Regions from separate parts of the Paenibacillus sp. FSL H3-0469 genome, predicted to be linked through region 1. Evidence: riboswitches for the same ligand, from Rfam matches in the RefSeq annotation. Region 1 holds a riboswitch; each other region holds the start of a gene.
The links. A riboswitch is a leader RNA that binds a small molecule or an ion and turns the genes downstream of it on or off. The one in region 1 is predicted to bind cyclic di-AMP.
Positions count from the first base shown of each region.

Region 2: linked by a shared signal. The riboswitch ahead of NSS83_RS04250 (APC family permease) and the one ahead of NSS83_RS19950 (3D domain-containing protein) in region 1 are both predicted to bind cyclic di-AMP.
Region 3: linked by a shared signal. The riboswitch ahead of NSS83_RS09345 (hypothetical protein) and the one ahead of NSS83_RS19950 (3D domain-containing protein) in region 1 are both predicted to bind cyclic di-AMP.
Region 4: linked by a shared signal. The riboswitch ahead of NSS83_RS03675 (alpha/beta hydrolase) and the one ahead of NSS83_RS19950 (3D domain-containing protein) in region 1 are both predicted to bind cyclic di-AMP.

Region 1 covers NZ_CP150302.1:4,525,181-4,528,387, forward strand. Annotated here, with positions in the region: gene NSS83_RS19945 (TatD family hydrolase) at 1-474, shown strand, start outside; cyclic di-AMP (ydaO/yuaA leader) riboswitch at 674-898, shown strand; gene NSS83_RS19950 (3D domain-containing protein) at 1,187-2,347, shown strand; gene rnmV (ribonuclease M5) at 2,509-3,060, shown strand; gene rsmA (16S rRNA (adenine(1518)-N(6)/adenine(1519)-N(6))-dimethyltransferase RsmA) at 3,057-3,207, shown strand, end outside.
Region 2 covers NZ_CP150302.1:998,373-1,001,579, reverse strand. Annotated here, with positions in the region: gene NSS83_RS04260 (DsbA family protein) at 1-406, shown strand, start outside; gene NSS83_RS04255 (disulfide oxidoreductase) at 403-837, shown strand; cyclic di-AMP (ydaO/yuaA leader) riboswitch at 1,064-1,224, shown strand; gene NSS83_RS04250 (APC family permease) at 1,353-3,170, shown strand.
Region 3 covers NZ_CP150302.1:2,111,489-2,114,695, forward strand. Annotated here, with positions in the region: gene NSS83_RS09340 (SPFH domain-containing protein) at 1-880, opposite strand, end outside; gene NSS83_RS09345 (hypothetical protein) at 899-1,453, opposite strand; cyclic di-AMP (ydaO/yuaA leader) riboswitch at 1,938-2,120, opposite strand; gene NSS83_RS09350 (TetR/AcrR family transcriptional regulator) at 2,733-3,207, shown strand, end outside.
Region 4 covers NZ_CP150302.1:881,044-884,250, forward strand. Annotated here, with positions in the region: gene NSS83_RS03655 (Na+/H+ antiporter subunit D) at 1-333, shown strand, start outside; gene NSS83_RS03660 (Na+/H+ antiporter subunit E) at 339-821, shown strand; gene NSS83_RS03665 (Na(+)/H(+) antiporter subunit F1) at 821-1,114, shown strand; gene mnhG (monovalent cation/H(+) antiporter subunit G) at 1,104-1,463, shown strand; cyclic di-AMP (ydaO/yuaA leader) riboswitch at 1,461-1,593, shown strand; gene NSS83_RS03675 (alpha/beta hydrolase) at 1,601-2,413, shown strand; gene NSS83_RS03680 (TrkH family potassium uptake protein) at 2,493-3,207, shown strand, end outside.

The DNA.
Region 1 (3,207 bases):
TGGGACACCTCTCCTAAGGATGTACAGCATGAAGTATTCCGCAAGCAGATCGGGCTGGCCCGTGAGCTGAAGATGCCGATCTGTATTCATAACCGCGATGCTCATGAAGATGTGATCCGCATCCTCCGCGAGGAGAAGGCGGGCGAGGTTGGCGGTGTAATGCACTCCTTCTCCGGCAGCTGGGAAAGTGCCAAGATGTGTCTTGATTTGGGCTTCCATCTTTCTTTTGGAGGACCGGTTACGTTCAAGAATGCACGGGTGCCTAAAGAGGTGCTTGCCCAGACTCCGCTGGACCGGCTGTTGATCGAAACCGACTCCCCTTATCTGACTCCGCACCCCTTCCGGGGCAAGCGAAATGAGACCGCTCATGTGAGGCTGGTAGCGGAGGCGGCCGCGGCAATAAAAGGGATTGAATTACAGGAATTGGCGGAAATTACGTATGCGAACGCACTGGAACGATTTGGTATACTCTGAAAACGGGAGTAAATGCGGTGAAAAATGAAGTATAGCGGATATATTAAACTTTTATAACGGAAAAACGGTCGATTATTACAATATTTTAATCATTTTTTTACGTAAACGTGGTTGAATCGTCCTTTACAACATGTATCAAAACAGGATATCATCTTTTCAGTGCAGTGAGCTGTTGTAACTGTGACAGTCACTAATTTCATGGATCGTCTCGCTGAGTCTCCGGATATGGAGAATGGGGGAACCAATAATGCTCTGCCGCATGAACGTAGTACAAATGCAGAATTGCCGCAGGCATTGTTTGATTTCTTTACGTGGTCTTGGGGTGAATTTGAGGGCAACCGCCGTGAGCGGGTGACCTGAGATAGGGCGTCTCTCTTATGTCCGAACCCGACAGCTAACCCCGTAAGCGCAAGTAAGAGAGGAAACCTCGTGCATAAGCATTCCGACGTATTCGATACCGGGAAGCCACGAAAGAGTCCTCTATGAACTCTTTTTTAGGCTTCTTTTGTTTTGAATAATGAGAATGCTCCCGGCATACTGTTATATAACAGATCTCCGGAGTAACTATGCCGAGCAGGCGATCCATGAGCAGGAAACGCTGAAGCAAGTGCGGGCGTATCCTGTTGCAAACTCAAACCTAGTTTCGTCAGAAGTGATACAGTCTACCTTGATATAACTTGGACGACGGGGCTATGTAAGGAGGATGGAAAGAGTGGGCGTATTCCAACCAGAGGTATCCCATGATTCGCAATCATCCAGCAGGTCTTTCGCATTACGGTTGAAGCAAGTAAATCCCCGCGTAGTTTTACTTGCCGGTGTGGCATCGATTGTTATCGCACTGTTAATACTGCTGTACGTACACGGTCAGAGCAAGAAAGAAATTACTCTAGTAATAGACGGACAGGTACAGACACTGGAGACGCGGGAAACGCTGTTCAGTGATGTGCTGGCTAAGGAACAGATTTCGCTGCAGGCGCATGATGAATTATCTATTGGCCTTAGTGATGAAATAAAAGACGGCGACCGTATCGTGATTAACACTGCGCAAAAGTTCGCTCTTACCGTAGACGGAAAGACCGAGACGTTATTTACGACCGAGGATACCATTGGTCAGGCCATCGGCAAGCTGGGCTACAGCCTCGAAGGCTTAGACAAGATTTACCCTTCGCTAGAAACCGCAGTATCTGCAGACATGGAAATCAAAATTGTCCGGATTAACAAGCATGTGGTTCAACGGACAACTAATTTGCCTTTCCGGGTCATTAAGACAGCAGACCCCTCATTGACTAAGGGAACCGTAAGAGTAGCGCAGGCAGGTAAGCCTGGCGTAATGATCCAGCACATCGAGAAGATCTATCAAGATGGCGAGCTGGCATCCATGCGCATGATCGGCAAGGAAGTACAGACGGTTACCAAGGACAAAGTCATTGCCATTGGAACCAAGCCGCTTCCTAAGCCCGTTGTAGTTACTGCCAAAGTCTCCAAACCTGTAACAACCTCCAAGTCATCTAAAGCCAGCGCAAAGGCCAGCAATGTTACCAGTAAGGCTGGTGTGGATTTTGAGTACAAAAGAATGATCAAAAACGTATCCATGACTGCGTATTCGTCGCAGGAACCGGGTATTGGAACACGTACTGCCTCCGGCACACGCGTAACGGAAGGCCGCACTATAGCTGTAGATCCTAGTGTTATACCAATTGGCTGGTGGGTGTACATTGAAGGATTAGGGTTTCGCCGAGCAGAGGATACCGGCGGTGCCATCAAAGGCAACAAGGTGGATGTCTATTACGATTCACTGAGTCATGCCCGTAATTTCGGCCGCAAGTCGCGCACACTTTATGTGATCGGACCTGTGAAGCCGGAGCTGAACTAAACGTAATGCCTTTTGCAAATTAGCGGTTAATACGATATAGTGAGGGAAGCACTTACGGAATTTTTGAGAGCTGCCGCTCATCACTTATACATTCTTTAGCCAAAAAGAAGGGGAGCGAATCCTCTTCTTTTTGCGTTCTGGAGTAAGGAGTAAAAATATTTATGATTAAAGAGCTAATTGTAGTTGAAGGGAAAAGCGATACCGTTGCCGTTAAGCGGGCGGTAGAGGCCGATACGATTGAAACCGGGGGTTCGGCAGTGGATAGCAGGGTCATTGCCAAGATCAGGCTGGCCATGGAGCGCCGGGGTGTAATCATTCTTACCGACCCGGATCATGCCGGAGAGCGAATCCGCAAAATTGTTGCGGCCAAGGTGCCGGGCTGCAAGCATGCCTTCATCCCGGAGAAGGATGCCACCCGCAAAGGCGATATCGGAATAGAGAATGCTTCGCCTGAAGCTATCCGCCATGCGCTGGAGCACGTACATACCTCCTTCGAGGGGGCACCGGCTATCATCGGGCTGGATGAGCTTATGACCGCAGGTCTAATGGTGCATCCCCGGGCGGCTGAGCGCAGAATGCAGCTTGGCAATCTGCTCGGTATCGGTTATTGCAATGGCAAGCAGCTGTACAAACGTCTGGCGATGTTCGGCATTACCCGCGAAGAATTCGCGCAAGCCCTCGCCCAAATTGATCAGGGAGGCATCACTTCATGAGCGGTATCGACAATATCTCGTCCCCAACAAGAACCAAAGCGATAATTCAGCGTTACGGCTTCTCCTTTAAAAAAAGCCTGGGCCAGAACTTTCTGATTGATCAGAATATTCTGGATAAAATCGTGGATGCCGCCGGTCTGGACAGCA
Region 2 (3,207 bases), 3.5 Mb from region 1:
CTATTTCGTGAATCTGGCCTTCATCGGCAAGGATTCCAGAACGGCCTCCCTGGCAGCGCTATCGGTGTATCATCAGAACCAGGAAGCGTTCTGGAAATACTTCGATGCGATCTATGCCAACCAGGGGAATGAAGACAAGGAGTGGGCTACGCCCGACTTCATGGTGAGTCTCGCCAAGCAGCTGGAGCTGCCGGTGGATTATGACCTGCTGCGCAAGGATATTGATGACCGCACCTATGCGAAGGAACTGGACCGGGATATTCAGCTTGGCTCCGATACGGGCGTAACGAATACGCCATCCTTGTACGTGAACGGCATCAAGGTGAACGAGCCCTTCAATATGGAGGCGATTGACGCCCAGATTCAGGCAGCAACAGCAGCAGCGGGAGCAGGGGCCGCCCAATGACCGCCTTCTCTGCCTTCTGCCGGCGTAATTGTCTCTACTTGGCCTGGTTCGTCTGTGTGGTAGCTGTAGCGGGCAGCCTGTATCTCAGTGAGGTCCTGCATTACGAGCCGTGCAAGCTGTGCTGGTTCCAGCGGATCTTCATGTACCCGCAGTTGTTCCTGCTGGGGATCGCCACCTACCGGGCGGACAAGCGGATCATTCCTTATGTGCTTCCTCTTAGTCTGATCGGCGGCTGCATCTCTATTTATCATTATGCAGAGCAGAAAATTCCGGCGCTCAGCAAGGTGCTTCCCTGCACCATTGGCGTACCGTGCAACAAGGATTATCTGAATTGGTTCGGATTTGTAACGGTCCCTCTGCTTGCACTTATAGCCTTTGCCTTAATCTCCATTCTGCTCTGGACAGGACGCAAAGAGGAGCCTGCAGAGTAAGTAGCTGACGGGCAGAAGGAAGAGAAGAGAATGCCCTTAATTTTAGCAAAAAATATTATACAAAAACCCTGTAAAATCACGTGTTAAAGGGATAATGAAAGAGAATGAAAGATCAAGACATACCGGATGATGAATTTGGTTGTTTTGAGTGCTTTTCATTCTTTTTTCATTTGTTTCCACGCTTTACGGAAGACGCGTTGTAGCTTAATATTAGTCCTTGTGAGAAGTTGAATATGCGCTGAATTTTCCGGATGGAAAAACGGGGGAACCACACTTTGGCCAAGGCCAAAAGGGGTGAATCGGAGCGGGCCGCCAGGGCCTGTAACCGTAGGGCTACCACAGTCCGAATCCGCCAGCTAACCTCGTAAGCCAGCAGTGGGATAATGACCATGCACTCTAAGGCATGCGGATCATTTCCGTATGCTTATTTTGGTGCCTGCATTTATGAAATCCACTTATGAAAACAGCGCAGGGAAACCCGTTTCAACTTAACCAAGAGAGGAACTGTTACTACAATGGTAAGCAAGGTAAAACGACTATTGATCGGGCGTCCGATGAAGTCGAACGAACTCGATCATGAAAAGTTATCCAAGGTGAAAGCACTGGCTGTCCTGTCTTCTGATGCGCTCTCGTCTGTAGCCTACGGAACAGAACAAATTCTAATCGTACTGGTGGCCGCCGGGTTCACCGCCATCTGGTACTCATTGCCAATTGCATTAGCCGTATTGGGCCTGCTGGCTATTCTGATTTTATCCTACCGGCAGACGATCTTCGCTTATCCCCAGGGCGGGGGCGCGTACATTGTCGCCAAAAGCAATCTGGGGGTGCATACCGGCTTATTGGCCGGCGGCTCTCTGCTGGTGGATTACATTCTGACGGTGGCGGTAAGCGCCTCGGCGGGGACGGATGCGATCACTTCAGCTTTTCCAAATCTGCATAATCATAGTGTCCTCATAGCGGTATCTGTTATCTTGCTCTTAACGATTGTTAACCTGCGCGGGGTGACCGAATCGGCTTCGTTCATCGCTATCCCGGTCTATCTGTTCGTCGTCTCCATCTTCGTGCTGATTATCGCAGGGATCTTCAAATATGTAACCGGCGGGGCTCATGCCCAGGTTCCTGAGATTGGCTCGGCGGTGTCGAACGTGAGTATGTTTCTGCTGCTGAAGGCATTCAGCTCCGGCTGTTCGGCTCTGACCGGGGTTGAGGCTGTCTCCAATGCCATTCCAAACTTCAAAGCGCCGGCGGAGAAAAATGCAGCCAAAACGCTGATGCTCATGGGCCTCATTCTCGGGGTGATGTTCACAGGCATTACGCTGCTCGCTTACTGGTACGGCATCATGCCTGATGAGAAGGCTACCGTGGTCTCACAGATTACCGAGTCTACCTTCGGCCGGGGCGGGCTGTACTTCTTCATTCAGGGGATTACGGCGGTTATCCTGTTCCTGGCAGCCAATACGGCATACTCAGCCTTCCCGCTGCTGGCGTTCATGTTCGCCAAAGACAAATATCTGCCCCATGCCTTCATGGTGCGCGGCGACCGGCTCGGCTTCTCCAACGGTATTATTTTCCTCGGCGTCATGTCGGCAGTGCTGGTAGCGGCGTTTCACGGGAATACAGAAGGACTTATTCCATTATATGCAGTAGGGGTATTCATTCCGTTCACGCTATCGCAGCTTGGCATGATGGTCCAATGGTACAGAACGAAGCCGCAAGGCTGGCAGAGCAAGTTCGCCGTGAATACGGTCGGGATGCTAACTACATTAACGATCACCATGATCTTCATCATCACCAAATTCTCCAGCGTGTGGATGGCTTTCATCTTCCTGCCGGTCGTCATTATCGTGTTCCACCGGATTCACCGCCATTATATGAATATTGCCGATCAGCTGCGAATCTGTCCGGCAACAGATAAGCCTTGTATCAAAGGAAGCACCGTAGTCGTTCCTGTCGCCGGTGTGACCCGCGCTGTACTGCATTCGATCAGCTATGCGAAGTCTTTGACCGATAATGTGGTCGCTGTATATGTAGGCTTCGATGAAGAAGAGATTCACAAGATGGAGCAAAAGTGGGAGGAGTGGAACCCCGGAGTTCGCCTGATCGTCCTGCGCTCCCGTTACCGCAGTATTATCCGCCCGCTGGTGAAGTTCATCGATACAGTAGAGTGGAAGACCTCTTCAACGGATCATATTACTGTCCTGATTCCGCAATTCGTGACCAAGCATTGGTGGCAGGCAGTGCTGCATAATCAGACCAGCTTGTTCATCCGCTCTTATTTAATGAATCAGAAGGACATTGTCATCGCCACGGTTCCTTTCCATTTGCATAAATAATATAGAGGATTATAGGAAGACGGCTGTTTCTGCTTAT
Region 3 (3,207 bases), 2.4 Mb from region 1:
CGGCCTCCATCTGAGTGATTTTCACCTGTTCCGTAACCAGTGACTGCTTGATCTTGTTCTGCTGCAATTCGTACGCCAGATCCGCTTGCGCCTTCTTCACCTCGGTCTCCAGCTTGAAATCCGCCTGCTTAATATTCAGCTCCTTCTCGAACAGGGATTCCTTCGCACGGGCGGCGGTTCCCGCTTCTATGGTCGCCTGATGGGCATTGGCTTTGGCAATGGAGGATTCCTTCTCCGCTTCGGCCTGCTTGATCTGAATGTCGCGTTCGGCTTCGGCCTTGGCAATACTGGCGTCGCGGCGGATACGCTCAATCTCGGGCACCCCCATATTGTCGATGTACCCTTTGTCGTCGGTAATCTTCTTGATGGTGAAGCTGACCACCTCCAGCCCCATTTTGTCGAGATCCTCTGAGCAGGTCTCCCGCATCTTGCTGTTGATTTCGTCTGGGGTCTTGAGTATGGATTCTACACTGAGCTGGCCGATGAGGCCGCGCAGATGACCCTCCACCGAATGCAAAATAATCGTCTCACGGTCCTCTTCCGGCCGGTCAATGAACTGTTCACTGGCAGTGAGAATCGCGGTTGGATCGCTTTTAATCTTAATTTGGGCGACTGCCTCCAGGTTCAGCTTGATGCCTTGACGAGAGAACATGGCCTGCGCCGGGATAACATCGAAGCTCATCAGCATCATGGAGATGGTTTTATTGTTCTGAAAGCCGGGGATGACGAACGTCCCGCCGCCCTGAACCACTCTTTTGCCGCCGAGACCGTATACGATCATGGCCTGATTGGGCGGAACCTTTTTATACGCGGTCACAATACTGGTTAACGCCAGCAGAATCACTACAACAATAGCTCCGGTTACATATAAAATTAACATTTGCTCCGACACTCCCCGTTAGTTATGTTCCATTTCCCGTTCGAACAGAGTGACCGCTGCGATCCCCTTATCCGTCTTCACAATAATCACCCGGTCGCCCCGCAGCAGCTGCTGGCCGGATTCCGCCCGCACGCCGATGGAGCGCATGGTCCCGTGCAGCACATACTTCATCTCTCCCACAGCCCCATCCGCTGCGGCGATGCTGATATACCCGAGCTGGCCGGCCGGATCATAATCCAGTTCACTCATACTGCTGTCATACCGGGTCATCACCCGTGCCAGCACGGTGTAGAGCAGAATGCCCGGCAGCAGGGCAATCAAAGTACAGACCAGCACTACGGCAAGCAATTGCATCCCGCTGTAATTGACAAGCATATACCCCGTGCCGCCCCAGACGGTGACAAACACCATCAACGGAAGAATCGGCAGGAAGCCCGGTCCACCCGCATCCCCGCCCCCGACATGCAGGTGGCCTGCCAGACCATGTCCATGAATGCTGCCGCTGAGGATAAGCAGGAGGCCCACCCAGAAGCAGACGATAAATACAGTAACGATGGTAACCCCTCCTTTCAATGTAATGTGATGATGCATTAGCTGACTATTTGGGTGATGCGGAAACAGACTAATGTGGTACATACAAGACTAATTCGTATTTAAATTGACTAATTAATGTTGTTATATGATTTAATTGTGCTTCTCTCCGTCACTATTTCCTTTAATTTTCACTTTAGGCTGCTTGGTTAGTAGGGGCTGAGACGCAACTTGGCATTGCCGGGATTCAGGTGCACTTGTGCTCTTCATTTGCTCGTTTAGCCAACATTGCCGGGATTCAGGTGCACTTGTGCTCTTCATCCTCCCACTTTCCTCTGCATTTGAGGGATTAATCCCTCTCATTTCCACCTCCAGCCCATTTTCAGCGCAATCTGAGGGATTAATCCCTCTCATTTCCGCATCCAGCCCATTTTCAGCGCAATTAGTGGGATTTATCCCTCTCCTGCACAACAAAAAGACCACAGCAGCAGGGCTCTCCGTGGTCGGTTAATCGATCATGGCGCTCATCCTCTCTCTTCGAGGCTTACGGGGTTAGCTGACGGATTCGGACAGCGAGATTGCCCTACCTCACCAGAGCCATAGTAGCACGCTGGCAAGGATTCACCCCGGGTACTCAGCAGCCCATCCTTAAGCCGCCTGCACCAGTTGGTTCCCCCGTTCCCGTTACGGAATTCAGCCATTTCAAGAACAGTGTCATTTCATTCGGTTGTTGATTGAATCTTACGCCTGCAGCCATTTAATGTAAAACCTCACGGATGACAAAAGAAGCCAAAATTGCTGTCCCTTCGCGAATGAAGGCGCATTCTTCAGCTCTGCTCTTATCCGCCCGGGGATTTGCTCGCGCTATCGTCTGTTTACACCAACATTACTCATCCTCTCACTTACTCACCTACTCACTTACTCACCTAGTCATCTACTCATCTACTCATCTACTCACCTACTCACCTACTCACCTACTCACCTACTCACCTACTCACCTACTCACCTACTCATCTACTCATCTACTCATCTACTCATCTACTCACCTACTCATCTACTCACCTACTCATCTACTCACCTACTCATCTACGTACCTACGCACTTACTCGCCTACTCCACCATTTCTCATTATCCTCACAATGACTTCCTCCTAACTCATCCCTCATCCCCCACCTTTTTTCTCCAGCTCATTATTACAAATTTAAAACATTCACACTTCCGTCACTCGATGCTCATTGTGCAATCTTTCCCTTTGAGCAATAATAGAATCTATAGATTCTATAGCGCCTTTAACTTTTGAAGAAAGGAGGAACGTTGAAATTTGAATTCGAAACTGAATTTGCGGGACAAAAAAAAGGAAGCCACCTCCTACGCCTTAGCCGTAGCGGCCTTCGAGCTTGCGCTTGAGCATGGCATGGACGGCTTCATTGTCGACGATGTTGTTCAGAAGGCCGGGTATTCCCGGCGGACTTTTGCGAATTACTTCTCCTGTAAAGAAGAGGCAGTCGCTGCCTACTTCATTGGCATTATTGCTGTCCAAGAGAAAGAGGAAGAAAATAACCCGCTGGCTGCTCTGCCGCCCGATGCTACACCGCTCGATGCCCTGTACAATCTGCTGAAGCTGCAATTCACCTCGGAGTTCCTGCATAAGCTGCGGCAGTTCGTCTCTTTGGCGAATCAGTATCCGTCTCTGGAGCCTTACATTCTCAATGTCTTTCGGCATTTGCAGATCACCGCCCAGGACACGCTGGAGCAGTTCACCCGTGGACGGTATGCCGATGGATATACCCACCTGC
Region 4 (3,207 bases), 3.6 Mb from region 1:
ATTCCGCCGCTGAGCGGTTTTGCCGGAAAGCTGCTGATCATCCGCGGAGCTTTGGATGCCGGTATGCTGACACTGTCTCTGATCGGTCTCGGCTCAAGCTTTATGGTGCTGTATTCCTTAATCAAGATGTTCAGGCTGGCCTTCTGGGGAAATGAACCTGAGAGAGAACTGCCTGCTGTGAACCTGAAGAGAGCTTCTGCTGTCGCCGCTGCACTGCTTGTGCTTGTCATTGCAATGGGTATTGGAGCAGATGCTCTATATGCCTATGTAGCACAGGCCGGAGAGGTTCTGGCTTCACCTGCGGAATACATTCAAGCCATACTGAAGGAGTAGATATAATGGCTCTACAATTCTTGTTTAATCTGTTAGTTGCTTTATTGTGGATGGCAATCAATAATAGCAGCTCCGGCGCCACTTTTCTTATCGGGTTTCTGCTCGGCATAGGGATGCTGCTGTTATTCAGAAGATCCAAGCCTCAGGCCCGGCCATTTTATTTAAAACGCCTATGGTCCATATTCAAGCTGCTGCTGATCTTTATCCGCGAATTGACCATCTCGAACTTTGTGGTAATTTATCATATTCTTCGTCCGAAGCTGGCGATCCGCCCTGGAATATTCGCCTATGAGACGGCGTTAACCTCAGCCTGGGAAGTTACACTGTTGTCTTGTCTAATATGTCTGACTCCTGGCACGCTGACCCTTGATGTGTCGAGGGATGGGAAGACCCTATTTATTCATGCCATTGACATCAAAGATGCTGAGGAAATGGTGAAGCAGATCCGGGGTAATTTCGAACAAGTGATCATGGAGGTGACCCGCTGATGGTCTCCGTACTATTAACTACCGCATTGATCATTCTGGGAATGGCCATACTCGCGTGCCTGTTCCGGCTTCTGAAAGGACCTACCCGTTCGGATAGGGTGGCCGCCCTAGATACGATAGGCATTCATGTACTGGCTATGATTACTGTCATTAGTATGCTGCTGGATACCCGCAATTTTCTTGAGGTAATTCTGGTTATAGGTATTCTGACGTTTATTGGAACCACTGCACTCGCAAGGTATATCGAACGTGGGGTTGTTGTGGAAGAAGGAGGGGAACTGCATGACAGGTGAGTTGTTTAGCTCGATTCTAGTGGTGCTGGGCGCCATTTTTTGCGGCATCAGTGCCTTTGGCCTGATCCGGCTGCCCGATGTCTATCTGCGTTCACATGCGGCCACCAAAAGCGCAACGTTCGGGGTGTTATGTTTACTGGGCGGCGGCTTCCTTTACTTTTGGTTCAAAGATGGAGAGATCAGTGTCAAGCTGCTGCTGGCGATTCTTTTTGTATTCATCACTTCGCCGGTCGCAGGCCATCTAAATGGCCGGGCGGCCTACCGTTCGGGCGTTCCCTTGTGGAAAAACAGCGTACAGGATGATCTGCTGACCCATAAGGAAAGAAGTAAGGAGCAATCTGAGAAATGATATTTGCCGCTGAATTCCTGTAAAGGAAACGGGGGAACCAAAAGTTCCGGGGTGAATCTCGAGAATATCGAGTAGGGCTACTCAGGTCCGAATCCGTCAGCTAACCCCGTAAGCGTTCATGAGAGGGGAATCCTGCAGTGCCTATTGTTGATGTCAACGGAACAACCTTGTATTATGAGATATCGGGTAGCGGTCTGCCCATCGTTTTTATCCATGATTATTCGACCTCCCACCATCTTTTTGAACCACAGGCGGAATATTTCAGTAAGCGCGCGAAAGTAATTGTCTATGATCTAAGAGGAAACGGGCTGTCAGGGAAGATGAATGTTGAGATTGGCCGGATCGTAGACACTCAAGTTGAGGATCTAAAGGCATTATTAGATAAGCTGGATGTAGAAAAGATTGTAATTGTAGCCTGCTCCAGTGGAGCTATACTTGCCCAGAAGTTCGCCTATCTATTCCCTGAGCGGGTGATTACCATGATTTTGGTGGATAGTTATTTTCAAGGTGATTACTCTGCTAGCGGAAGTAAGTTGAAAGAAGCGTTGCAGTTCTGTGCCTGGATTTCTCATTATCTCCCTGCTGAAATGTTTATCAAGCCTTTACGTATCACCTATCACAGGTGGCTCTTGGCTTACCATATCTTGAGAAAAGAGCTTATGCATAAACGGACGACAGAATGGATTAAGCAACGCATGGCGTTGAAGTATTCGGACGGTTACGGGTTTGCGCTGCGGCTGCAAATTCCGGTGCTGATCGTGTCAGGTAATCACAATGAGCGGGTGTTAGAGCAAGTTAAAAAAACAGCGGCTAAGTATCCCAAAGCTCATTTAGCGATCATCGAGAATGCCATGTATCCTAGTCACCTATGTCAACCGCAATTATTTAACCGGCTTTTGCTCGATTATCTAAAGGATCAACAGTGTTTTCAACAAGAGCTACCTGGCTGATACTCTCACTGGACACACACCCTTGAAGGTGACGCAGCGCTGTTTATTTACGAAAAGAATCATTACAGGAGCCAGTGATATGTTTACAAAAAGGTACCTTTGGTTTACTCGAAAACTCAGTCTAACCTCATCAAGAATTATTCTTTTAGGTTTTGCTGTAACCATCATTCTGGGGACAATTATGTTGTCCTTACCGGTATCTTCATCCACCGGAACTAGTGTGGGATGGCTAAATGCATTGTTTACCTCAACTTCAGCTGTGTGTGTCACTGGATTGGTGGTGCTGGATACAGGAACCGACTTTTCCAACTTTGGACAAATCATTATCCTGCTCCTCATTCAAATCGGAGGATTAGGATTCATGACGTTCAGTGTTCTAATTGCCGTAATTCTGGGGAAGAAGATTGGGCTGAAGGAGCGTTTACTCATCCAGCAATCTTCGAACTCCATTGAAACACAAGGGGTCGTCCGGCTATCACTAAGCATTGTACTAATCTCATTTATCTTCGAAACTCTTGGGGCATTGTTGTTGACCATCCGGTGGGCGAATGACCTGGGTGTTGCCAAAGCCCTATATTATGGAATTTTCCATTCCATCTCGGCCTTTAATAACGCAGGTTTTTCATTATGGTCGGATAGTCTGAGCCGGTATGTTGGTGATCCGTTAGTCAATATTGTCATTTCATTTTTATTTATCATTGGTGGAATTGGATTTATTGTGATTCTGGATCTATACCGCAAGAGAAGCTGGAAGGCTCTGTCTTTTCACACAAAAATCGTGCTAATCACTTCAG